Regions from separate parts of the Caulobacter sp. LARHSG274 genome, predicted to be linked through region 3. Evidence: predicted binding sites of a transcription regulator. Region 3 holds the regulator's gene; each other region holds the start of a gene.

Region 1 (3,269 bases), on a different contig from region 3:
ATCGGTTCGTCCGCCGAGTGGGCGACCTGGTTCGCGGCTGCGGGCGTGACCTGGGCCACGCCGCCGGCCGAGCCGCGGCTGCGGGCCGACGCCCAGGCGCTGGAGGTGGCCTCGGCCCTGGCCGACCAGGGCGTGGCCCTGGGCTCGCCGATCTTCTTCGCCCGCGAGATCGCCCAGGGCCGGCTGGTCGCGCCGTTCGACGTCGCCCCCCGCTATGGCGGCGGCTACTGGATCGCCTATCCGGCCGAGCGCCGGCGCACGCGCAAGATCGCCGCCTTCCGCGACTGGATCCTGGCCGAGGCGGCCGCCGACCCGCTGATCGCCCGCTATCGCGAGGCCTGAAGGCCGCCAAGCGCCATCTTCGGTTGATTTGATCGGCGGGGGGACTTGCGCCGCCACGCGCATAGGGCATCCTTCCGGCGAACCCTATAGAGAGGCCGTTGCGTCACCTTCATTCCGGTGGGTTCCCGTGACGGCGACTTGGGGACGGGCCAATGGGCAGTCTGAAAAAGCGTTCGATCAACCTGGCCGGCCACGCCACCTCCCTGGCCCTGGAGCCGGAGTTCTGGGCCGTGCTGCAGGCCGCCGCCGCGGCCGACGCCATCAGCATCGCCGGCCTGATCCAGCGGATCGACGCTGGACGCGGCGCGCGGCCCCTGGCCTCAGCCTGCCGGGTGTTCGCCCTGCACTGCAATGCGGCCGGCCCGAAGGGCTGAGCCTAGCCGTTGGTGACGCCCGGCCCTGGCCTGGGCAGGGGCGCAGGGTTCGGATTAGGGGCGGTGTCGCGCCGCGGCAGGACGGGGGCCGCCGGCACGCGCATCGACAGGTCGCCCGGCCGCACCGCCAGCACGCCCGAACGCCAGCCGCTCCAGACCAGCGCCGCGATCAGCGCCAGCAGCACCGCCAACAGGGCCGCGCCGATCCATCCGGTGTGGTGGCGGGGATGGACGCCGGGGTCATGGATCATCGCCGCCGCTCCTAGCCGCCGGGCTGCGGCGCGCTCGGCGGCTTGGGCGCGTCGGGGACCTTGGGCGCGGCGGGCAGTTGCGGCGCCGAGGCGCTGATGTCGACGTCGACCTTCTTCTTCTGGGTGAAGCCGCCGCTGAACATCAGAAAGGCCAGCACCGCCACGACGACCACCAGGGCGCCGACGATGAAGGCCATGCCGGCGCCGCCCCCGCCCGTATTGGAATCTTCGGCCATGTTCGGCCTCCTTGTCGCTTCCGTCCCGCAAGAGAAACGGCGCGGTGGAACCGAGGTTCCGGTTCCCGCCCGCCGGCTGGCCTGCGGGATCGCGGGGCTGGGGCTTAAGCCGGCCGATCTTTGTGCTACATATGTTCCATGTCCCTAGGCCCCGACTCGCACAGCTTCCCCGGCGACCTGCCCGCCCCGCGCATCTCCGACCTGGCCCGCCCGCGCGCGCCGGAAGGCTCCCGTCCGAACTATCTGGAGGGGCTGAACCCCGAGCAGCGCGCCGCGGTCGAGGCCACCGAAGGCCCGGTGCTGGTGCTGGCCGGCGCGGGCACCGGCAAGACCCGGGTGCTGACCACCCGCCTGGCCCACATCCTGGCCACCGGCCGGGCCCGGCCGTGGGAGCTGCTGGTCGTCACCTTCACCAACAAGGCCGCCCGCGAGATGCGCGAGCGGATCACCCACATCATCGGCGACGAGGCCGAGGGCCTGCGCTGGCTGGGCACCTTCCACTCGGTGGCCGCCCAGATCCTGCGCCGCCACGCCGAGCTGCTGGGCCTGAAGTCCAGCTACACGATCATCGACACCGACGACCAGGAACGGCTGCTCAAGCAGCTGATCGAGGCCGCCAACATCGACGCCAAGCGCTGGACGCCGCGGACCCTGGCCGGCCTGATCGACGCCTGGAAGAACCGCGGCTGGACCCCCGACAAGGTGCCGGCCAGCGAGGCGGGCGAGTTCGCCGCCGGCAAGGGCGTCAGCCTCTACCGCCAGTACCAGGAACGCCTGCGGATCCTCAACGCCTGCGACTTCGGCGACCTGTTGCTGCACAACATCACCCTGTTCACCAGCCATCCGGACGTGCTGGCCGACTTCCAGCGGCGCTTCCAGTACGTGATGGTCGACGAGTACCAGGACACCAACGTCGCCCAGTACCTGTGGCTGCGGCTGCTGGCCCAGGGCCGCCAGAACGTCTGCTGCGTGGGCGACGACGACCAGTCGATCTATGGCTGGCGCGGGGCCGAGGTCGACAACATCCTGCGCTTCGAGCGCGACTTCCCCGGGGCCAAGGTCGTCAAGCTGGAGCGCAACTACCGCTCGACCGAGCACATCCTGGCCGCCGCCTCGGGCCTGATCGACGCCAACAAGAGCCGGCTCGGCAAGACCCTGTGGACCGAGGCGGCCGGCGGCGAGAAGGTCAAGGTCAGCGGCGTCTGGGACGGCGAGGCCGAGAGCCGGATGGTCGCCGACGAGATCGAGAAGGCCAAGCGGGCCGGCCGCAAGTACAGCCACATGGCCATACTGGTCCGCGCCTCGTTCCAGATGCGGGCCTTCGAAGAGCGCTTCGTGATGCTGCAGATCCCTTACAAGGTGGTCGGCGGCCCGCGGTTCTTCGAGCGGGCCGAGATCCGCGACGCCCACGCCTATCTGCGCCTGATCCAGTCGCCCGACGACGACCTGGCCTTCGAGCGCATCGTCAATGTGCCCAAGCGCGGCATCGGCGACACCTCGGTGCAGAAGCTGCTGCAGATCGCCCGGGCCGAAGGCATGTCGACGGTCGACGCGGCGCGGGTGATCATCGGCGGCGACGACCTGCCGGCCCGCACCCGCACGGCGCTGGCCAACTTCCTGCGCGACCTCGACCGCTGGCGCGCCCTGGCCGCCACCACCCCGCACCAGCGAGTGATGGAGGCGGTGCTGGAGGAGAGCGGCTATACCGACGCGCTGCGCCTCGACAAGGGCCCCACCAGCCAGACCCGGCTGGAGAACCTGAAGGAACTGGTGCAGTCGATGAGCGCCTTCGACACGCTCGAGGGCTATCTGGGGCACGTGTCGCTGGTCATGGACCTGGACAAGGGGGCCGGCGACGACGCGGTCTGGATCATGACCCTGCACTCGGCCAAGGGCCTGGAGTTCCCGCTGGTGTTTCTGCCCGGCTGGGAGGAAGGCGTGTTCCCCAGCCAGCGCAGCATGGACGACAAGGGCGAAAAGGGCCTCGAGGAAGAGCGCCGCCTGGCCTATGTCGGCATCACCCGGGCCCGCGAGGAGGCGCGGATCAGCTTCGTGGCCAACCGCCA
Region 2 (3,269 bases), on a different contig from region 3:
CCTGAACCTGCACGGCGTCGACTTCCCCGGCCACTTCCTGCTGCGCATCGAGACCGACGAAGGCCCCCTGGCCCTGGATCCGTTCAGCGAGGGCCGGGTGGTGCTGCCGTCGGAGCTGTCGCGGCGGGCCCTGCACACCGGCCTGATGCCCGATGTCGCCGCCAAGCTCGACGTGCTGATGAGCCCGATCTCCGACCGGGCGGTGCTGATCCGCCTGCAGAACAACATCTTCGCCCGCGCCCAGCAGGCGCGCGACTGGGCCCGGGCCGAGCGCTCGGCCCTGCGCCGGGCTCTGCTCAACCCCACCGACCACCACCCCTGGCTCGACGTCGCCGCCGCCCGCGAGGGCCAGGGGGCGCTCGGCGGGGCCCTGCAGGCGCTGTCGCGGGCCCAGGTCCTGGACGGCGGCGCGACTGTCGCGGCCCGCGCGGCCCGCGAGCGCATGCGGTTGCGGCTGAACTAAAGGCTCCTGGCCTCAATCGCTCCGACCATCGTTCAGCTGCAATGCGGATTAGAGATTCCGATCGTGTGCAGCCGGGCCTCGATCGACGTCGCCCCTCGCATTCGGGCTCAGGCCGCCCTAACTAGGCAGTCGCGGCGCGGGGTTCCCGCGCCGCCAAGCCGATCCGGAGCCGTCATGTCGCTGAGAGTCGCCGTCCAGATGGATCCCGTGCTCGGGATCAATATCGAAACCGACACCACCTTCCTGATGATGATGGAGGCCCAGACCCGCGGCCACAGGCTGTGGTTCTACACCCCCGACAAGCTGTCGATGGAGGACGGCCGGGTGTTCGCCCGCGCCCAGACCCTGGTCCTGAGCAACGTCAAGGGCGCCCATGCGCAGCTCGGCGCGGCCGGGGTGCTGGACATGAAGGACGATGTCGACGTGGTGCTGATGCGCCAGGACCCGCCGTTCGACATGGCCTATATCACCGCCACCCATTTCCTCGAAAAGGTCCACCCCCACACCCTGGTGGTCAACAACCCGGCCGAGGTGCGCAACGCCCCCGAAAAGCTGTTCGTCACCGACTTCCCCGGCGTGCAGCCGCCGACCCTGATCACCAGCGATCACGAGGCGATCTACGACTTCCGCGCCCGCCACGGCGACATCGTGCTCAAGCCGCTCTATGGCGGCGGCGGCTCGGGCGTGGCCCGGCTGCTGCTCGACGACCCCAATCTCGACGCCCTCCTCGAGCTGCACGCGATGATCGGCCGCGAGCAGGTGATCGCCCAGAAGTTCGTGCCGGCCGTCAGCCTCGGCGACAAGCGGATCCTGCTGGTCGACGGCGAGCCGGTGGGGGCCATCAACCGCGTGCCGGCCGCCGGCCAGGTGCGCTCGAACCTGCGGGTCGGCGGCCGGGCCGAGGCGGTCGAGCTGACCCCGCGCGACCTGGAGCTCTGCGCGATCATCGGCCCGGAACTGAAGCGGCGCGGCCTGCTGTTCGTCGGCATCGACGTGATCGGCGAATATCTGACCGAGATCAACGTCACCTCGCCGACCGGGGCCCAGCAGTTGAAGCGGTTCGGCGGCGCCGACGCGGCCGCGGTGCTCTGGGATCGGATCGAGGCGCTATGCTCCCGCTCCGCGTGAGGAACATGCCCTAGGGTTTTGAACCGTCACACTTTCCTGAAACGTTCGTTTTTTGTTCTTGCTCCGCTCCAACAGCCATGCTTGGCTTGTGGATAAATTTGCGCTGGGAGCGAAAAACAATGGCGGCGAAGGTCGTCACCGTGGCGTTCGAAGGGGTCGAGGCGCGCCGCGTCGACGTCGAGGTGCAGCTGACCGGCGGCCAGCAGGTCATGGTCATCGTCGGCCTGGGCGACAAGGCGGTGGCCGAGAGCAAGGAGCGGGTGCGCGGCGCCTTCGCGGGCCTGGGCCTGGCCCTGCCCGGCAAGCGGATCGTCGCCAACCTGGCCCCTGCGGACATGCCCAAGGAAGGCAGTCACTACGATTTGCCGATCGCCCTGGCGGTGATGGCGGCCATGGGGGTGATCCCGCTCGACGCCCTCGATGGCTGGGCGGCGATGGGCGAACTGTCCCTGGACGGACGGATCGTCGCCGCGGCCGGGGCCCTGCCGGCGGCCATGGCGGCCGGGGCGATGGACCTGGGCCTGATCTGTCCGGAGGCCTGCGGGGCCGAGGCGGCCTGGGCCGGCGGCACCCGCATCCTGGCCCCGCGCTCGCTGGTGGCCTTGATCAACCACTTCCGCGGCGGCCAGGTGCTGTCCGCTCCCGCGCCCGGCCCGGTGGTCGAGGGCGAGACCGCCAAGGACCTGCGCGACGTCAAGGGCCAGGAGCACGCCAAGCGGGCCCTGGAGATCGCCGCGGCCGGCGGCCACAACCTGCTGTTCTGCGGCCCGCCCGGCTCGGGCAAGTCGATGCTGGCCCAGCGCCTGCCGGGCCTGCTGCCGCCCCTGACCTCGACCGAGCTGCTGGAGACCTCGATGGTCCATTCGGTGGCCGGTCTGATCGCCAAGGGAACCCTGACCCGGGCCCGGCCCTACCGCTCGCCGCATCACAGCGCCAGCATGGCGGCCCTGACTGGCGGCGGGCTGAAGGCCAAGCCCGGCGAGGTGTCGCTGGCCCACAACGGCGTGCTGTTCCTCGACGAACTGCCGGAATTCGGCGTCCAGGCCCTGGACAGCCTGCGCGGCCCGCTGGAGGTGGGCGAGGTGATGGTGGCCCGGGCCAACGCCCATGTCCGCTATCCGGCCCGGGTGCAGCTGGTGGCGGCGATGAACCCGTGCCGTTGCGGCCATGGCGGGCCAGGACGCGGCGCCTGCGGCAAGGCTCCCCGCTGCCAGCGCGACTACCAGGGTCGGGTCAGCGGCCCATTGATGGACCGCATCGACCTGACCGTCGACATGCCCGCCGTCACCGCCGCCGACCTGGCCCTGCCGCCGCCGTCGGAGGGCACGGCCGAGGCCGCCGCCCGCGTCGCCCAGGCCCGCCGCCTGCAGCTGGAGCGGGCCGAGGCCCTGGCCGAGATCATGACCGGGACGCCGACCGGCGCCGAGGCCCTGAACGGCCGGGCCGAAGGGCGCTTCCTGGAGAAGATCGCCGATCTCGACGAGGCCGGCCGCAACCTGCTGGCCCGCGCCGCCGAGGCCGGTCGGATCAGCGCCCGCGGCTGGACCCGCGTGCTGCGCCTGGCCCGCACCATCGCCGACCTGGAGGGCGCGGCCGGGGTGCGCCGCATCCATGTCGCCGAGGCATTGGCCCACCGCCGGGCCGGGACCCTGGGCGAAACCGCCGGCGAGGCGGCGTT
Region 3 (3,269 bases):
GCGACCGCATCGTGCTCGACGCCGCCGACTTCGCGGCCGGCGGGGCGGCCGAGCTCTATCGTCGCCGCGACGGCTGGTGGATCGTCTGGGCCCAGCCGCTGCGCGGCGCGCGGCCGTGGACAGGCGTTTCGGGGCGATAGGCATGCTGAGAGTGCAGGGCCGGCCTGCCGCGGCTGGCGGCTCATCCGTCCGCCGAACTGGAGGGACGGCTGGCCTTCTTTTGAGCCGAGCGGCGCGTCGGGCGTTTAGGCCGGACGAGCGATGGAGGCGATCATGGAACGGGAAGGCGGGTGCGCGTGCGGGGCGGTGCGCTATGTCGCGACGGGCGAGCCGCTGCGGGTGGGGGTGTGCCATTGCCTGACCTGCCGCAAGCGCCATGGCGCGCCGTTCAACGCCTTCGCGGCGTTCCCAAGCGACAAGGTGCGGATCGAGGGGAGGCCTGCGATCTGGACCGGCGCCGAGCACGGCCTGATCCACGGCTGCCCGACCTGCGGCTCGCCGCTGTTCTGGACGGCGGAAGGCGAGGGCGACGGCGAGATCGAGATCCACCTGGGCGGCCTGGACGCGGTGGGCCAATTCACGCCGCAGTACGAAGTCTGGGTCAAGCGCCGCGAACCCTGGCTGCCGCCGCTGAACGTGCCGCAATATGCCGAGAACCGGCCGGCGGGAATGGCGACCTAGGGGGCGTTTTACGATCTGGGTCCCGACATTCGCCCATGGGCGGTAAGTTAGGACCTTGGGCCTGGCTTGATCTTCCTCATCCTGAGGTGCTCGCCGCCGGCGAGCCTCGAAGGACGCACGGAGCGGGCCGGCCCTGCGTCCTTCGAGGCCCGCTGCGCGGGCGCCTCAGGATGAGGAAAATAGTAGCTTACCGCCTATGGGCGAATGCCGGGGAGGCGATCAAACTAATGATACCGCCGGATCAGGCCCACCAGCTTGCCCTGGACCTCGACCTGGTCGGGGCCGAAGATGCGGGTTTCGTACTTGGGGTTGGCGGCTTCCAGGGCGATCGAGCCGCCCTTCTTGCGCAGGCGCTTGAGGGTGGCTTCCTCGCCGACCAGGGCCACGACGATTTCGCCGGAATTGGCGGTGTCGCCCTTCTTGATGATCACATAGTCGCCGTCGAGGATGCCGGCCTCGATCATCGAGTCCCCCTGGACCTCGAGCACATAGTGTTCGCCGGCCCCCAGCATGGTTTCGGGCACCGGCAGGCGCTCGCGCTCGTGCTGGATGGCGTCGATCGGGGTGCCGGCGGCGATGCGGCCGAGGATCGGCAGTTCGCGGCTGGTGTCGGCGGCGATCGGGACGGGGTAGGGGGCGGACGGCGCGGGCCCGCCGCCTTCGAGCACCTGGGGCCGGAAGGCGCCGCGGCCCTTGGGCGGGGCGGCGGTGGTGGCCTGCTGCGGCAGCTTGACCACCTCCAGCGCCCGGGCCCGGTGCGCCAGGCGGCGGATGAAGCCGCGCTCCTCCAGGGCGGTGATCAGCCGGTGGATGCCCGACTTGGACGCCAGGTCCAGCGCCTCCTTCATCTCGTCGAAGGAGGGGGAGACGCCGGTCTCCTTGATCCGTTCATGGATGAACATCAGCAGCTCGTGCTGCTTGCGCGTAAGCATGTCCGGCCTCGCCAGTCGTCGCGGAACAAACCGCAAACCTCTGTGAATGTTCTCTAGGTGTTCTTCGTTGATGTCAAGTTAACGGTGTTCGCCGGGCCGGCGGGCGAATTCCCGAGGAAATACAGGCCGTAGAACGGGTTCGGGGCCGGCGGCCCGCCAGCCGGATCGCCCTCGGCAGGCGCATCCGGGGTGGAGGCGCAGCCGAATCGGATCAGGGGGCGAGGTTCGGCTGGCCGCCGTCCAGGCCGAGCCAGTCGGTGAACGGCCGGTGGTAGGCGTTGTCGAAGACCTCGGCCTGCAGCTTGAAGGGCAGGCTGCTGTCGCTGTTCCACAGCATCACCACCCCGGTTTTGGTGGCCGGGTCGAACATCACGGTCGAGCGATAGCCGGTCACCGCGCCACTGTGGCCGACCAGCCGGTGGCCCTTGTAGGTGAAGCTGCGCATGCCCAGGCCATAGCCGGGATGCTCCAGCGCCCGCCCCAGGGGCGAATTGCCATAGGGCCGGCCGGTGTTGACGCGCGGGCGCTGGATCTCGGCCAGCACCTTGGCCGGCAAGATCGCCGGCGCCTGGCCCATCTGCGCCTGCATCCACCGCGCCAGGTCGACGATGTCGGAGTTGACCCCCGCCGCGGCGGGGATGCGGTAATAGGCGTCGGCCAGCGGCGTCGCCCGGCCTTGGTGGGACGGCCGCGCCCAGGACCGGGCCGCCTCCAGGCCCTCCAGGCCGACCGTCGCGCTGGTCATGCCCAGCGGCAGGAACAATCGCCGCCGCGCTTCCTGGGCATAGGATCGGCCGGTGGCCCGCTCGATGACCTCTCCGATCGTGTCATAGGCGATGTTCTGGTAGCTGTGGCAGGTCCCCGGCGGGCAGAGCAGCGGCACGGCCGCCAGGCTGGCCCGGATCTCCCGCGGATCGCGCCCGCCCTCGAGCCAGCCGTCATAGGCGTTGCGGGGCAGGCCGGTGCGCTGGGACAGCAGCTGCTCGACGGTCAGGGTGCGGTCGGCCCCGCCCGGCAGGCGCAGGCTGGTGTCGAACTTGCCCAGCGGGTCGGACAGGGAAAACACCCCGTCCTGGGCCAGGCGGGCGCTGAGCGTGCTGGCCACGGTCTTGGACAGCGAGGCCCAGCGGAACACCGTGTCGGCCTCGACCTTGCGGCCGTCCTCGGCGGCGGTGAGGCCGTAGCCCTGGACGAAGGACAGGCGGCCGTTCTCGACCACGGCGATCGCCAGCCCGGTCATGGACTTGTCGGCCATCATCGCCTGGATGCGCGTGTCGAGGGCGCGATAGTCGATCGCGCCGCGCCAGTCCTCGGGCTTGAGGGGCAGGGCGGCGGGCGGCGGAGGGGCGGCGATGGTCGGCCGGGCGGTCTTCGGGGGGGGCGGGCCGTGCGACAGGGTCCAGCCGAGCGCCCCCAGCCCCGCCGCCAGGACGACCGCCAGGGCCGCCCATCCCTTGCGCCCGCGACCGCGTCCGAAGCGGTTTCTGTAGAGCCTGGCCAGCCGTCTAGCCCAGCAGGGCTCGGGTCGCCGCCGTCACGTCGGCCTGGCGCATCAGGCTTTCGCCGACCAGCATGGCTTTGGCTCCGGCCGCCTCCATGCGCACCACGTCGTCCTGGACGAACAGGCCGCTTTCGGTGACCAGCAGGGCGTCGGCG

What was found. Region 3 encodes LexA, which represses DNA repair genes until DNA is damaged. Its sites were predicted from a motif close to ATGTTCNCNANNTGTTCT; they were not measured.
Region 1: the regulator LexA is predicted to act here: its motif matches at 1,324-1,341, upstream of ACIPQB_RS21715 (ATP-dependent helicase).
Region 2: the regulator LexA is predicted to act here: its motif matches at 1,633-1,650, upstream of ACIPQB_RS02160 (YifB family Mg chelatase-like AAA ATPase).

Annotation. Positions count from the first base shown of each region.
Region 1 is NZ_JBIXJO010000019.1:31,739-35,007, reverse strand. It holds gene ACIPQB_RS21735 (LysR substrate-binding domain-containing protein) at 1-342, shown strand, start outside; gene ACIPQB_RS21730 (ribbon-helix-helix domain-containing protein) at 495-716, shown strand; gene ACIPQB_RS21725 (hypothetical protein) at 719-967, opposite strand; gene ACIPQB_RS21720 (hypothetical protein) at 979-1,203, opposite strand; gene ACIPQB_RS21715 (ATP-dependent helicase) at 1,342-3,269, shown strand, end outside.
Region 2 is NZ_JBIXJO010000001.1:459,400-462,668, forward strand. It holds gene ACIPQB_RS02150 (SirB1 family protein) at 1-463, shown strand, start outside; gene gshB (glutathione synthase) at 638-1,591, shown strand; gene ACIPQB_RS02160 (YifB family Mg chelatase-like AAA ATPase) at 1,711-3,269, shown strand, end outside.
Region 3 is NZ_JBIXJO010000003.1:383,129-386,397, reverse strand. It holds gene ACIPQB_RS10070 (ComEC/Rec2 family competence protein) at 1-140, shown strand, start outside; gene ACIPQB_RS10065 (GFA family protein) at 274-681, shown strand; gene lexA (transcriptional repressor LexA) at 906-1,613, opposite strand; gene ACIPQB_RS10055 (serine hydrolase domain-containing protein) at 1,825-3,009, opposite strand; gene trpC (indole-3-glycerol phosphate synthase TrpC) at 3,119-3,269, opposite strand, start outside.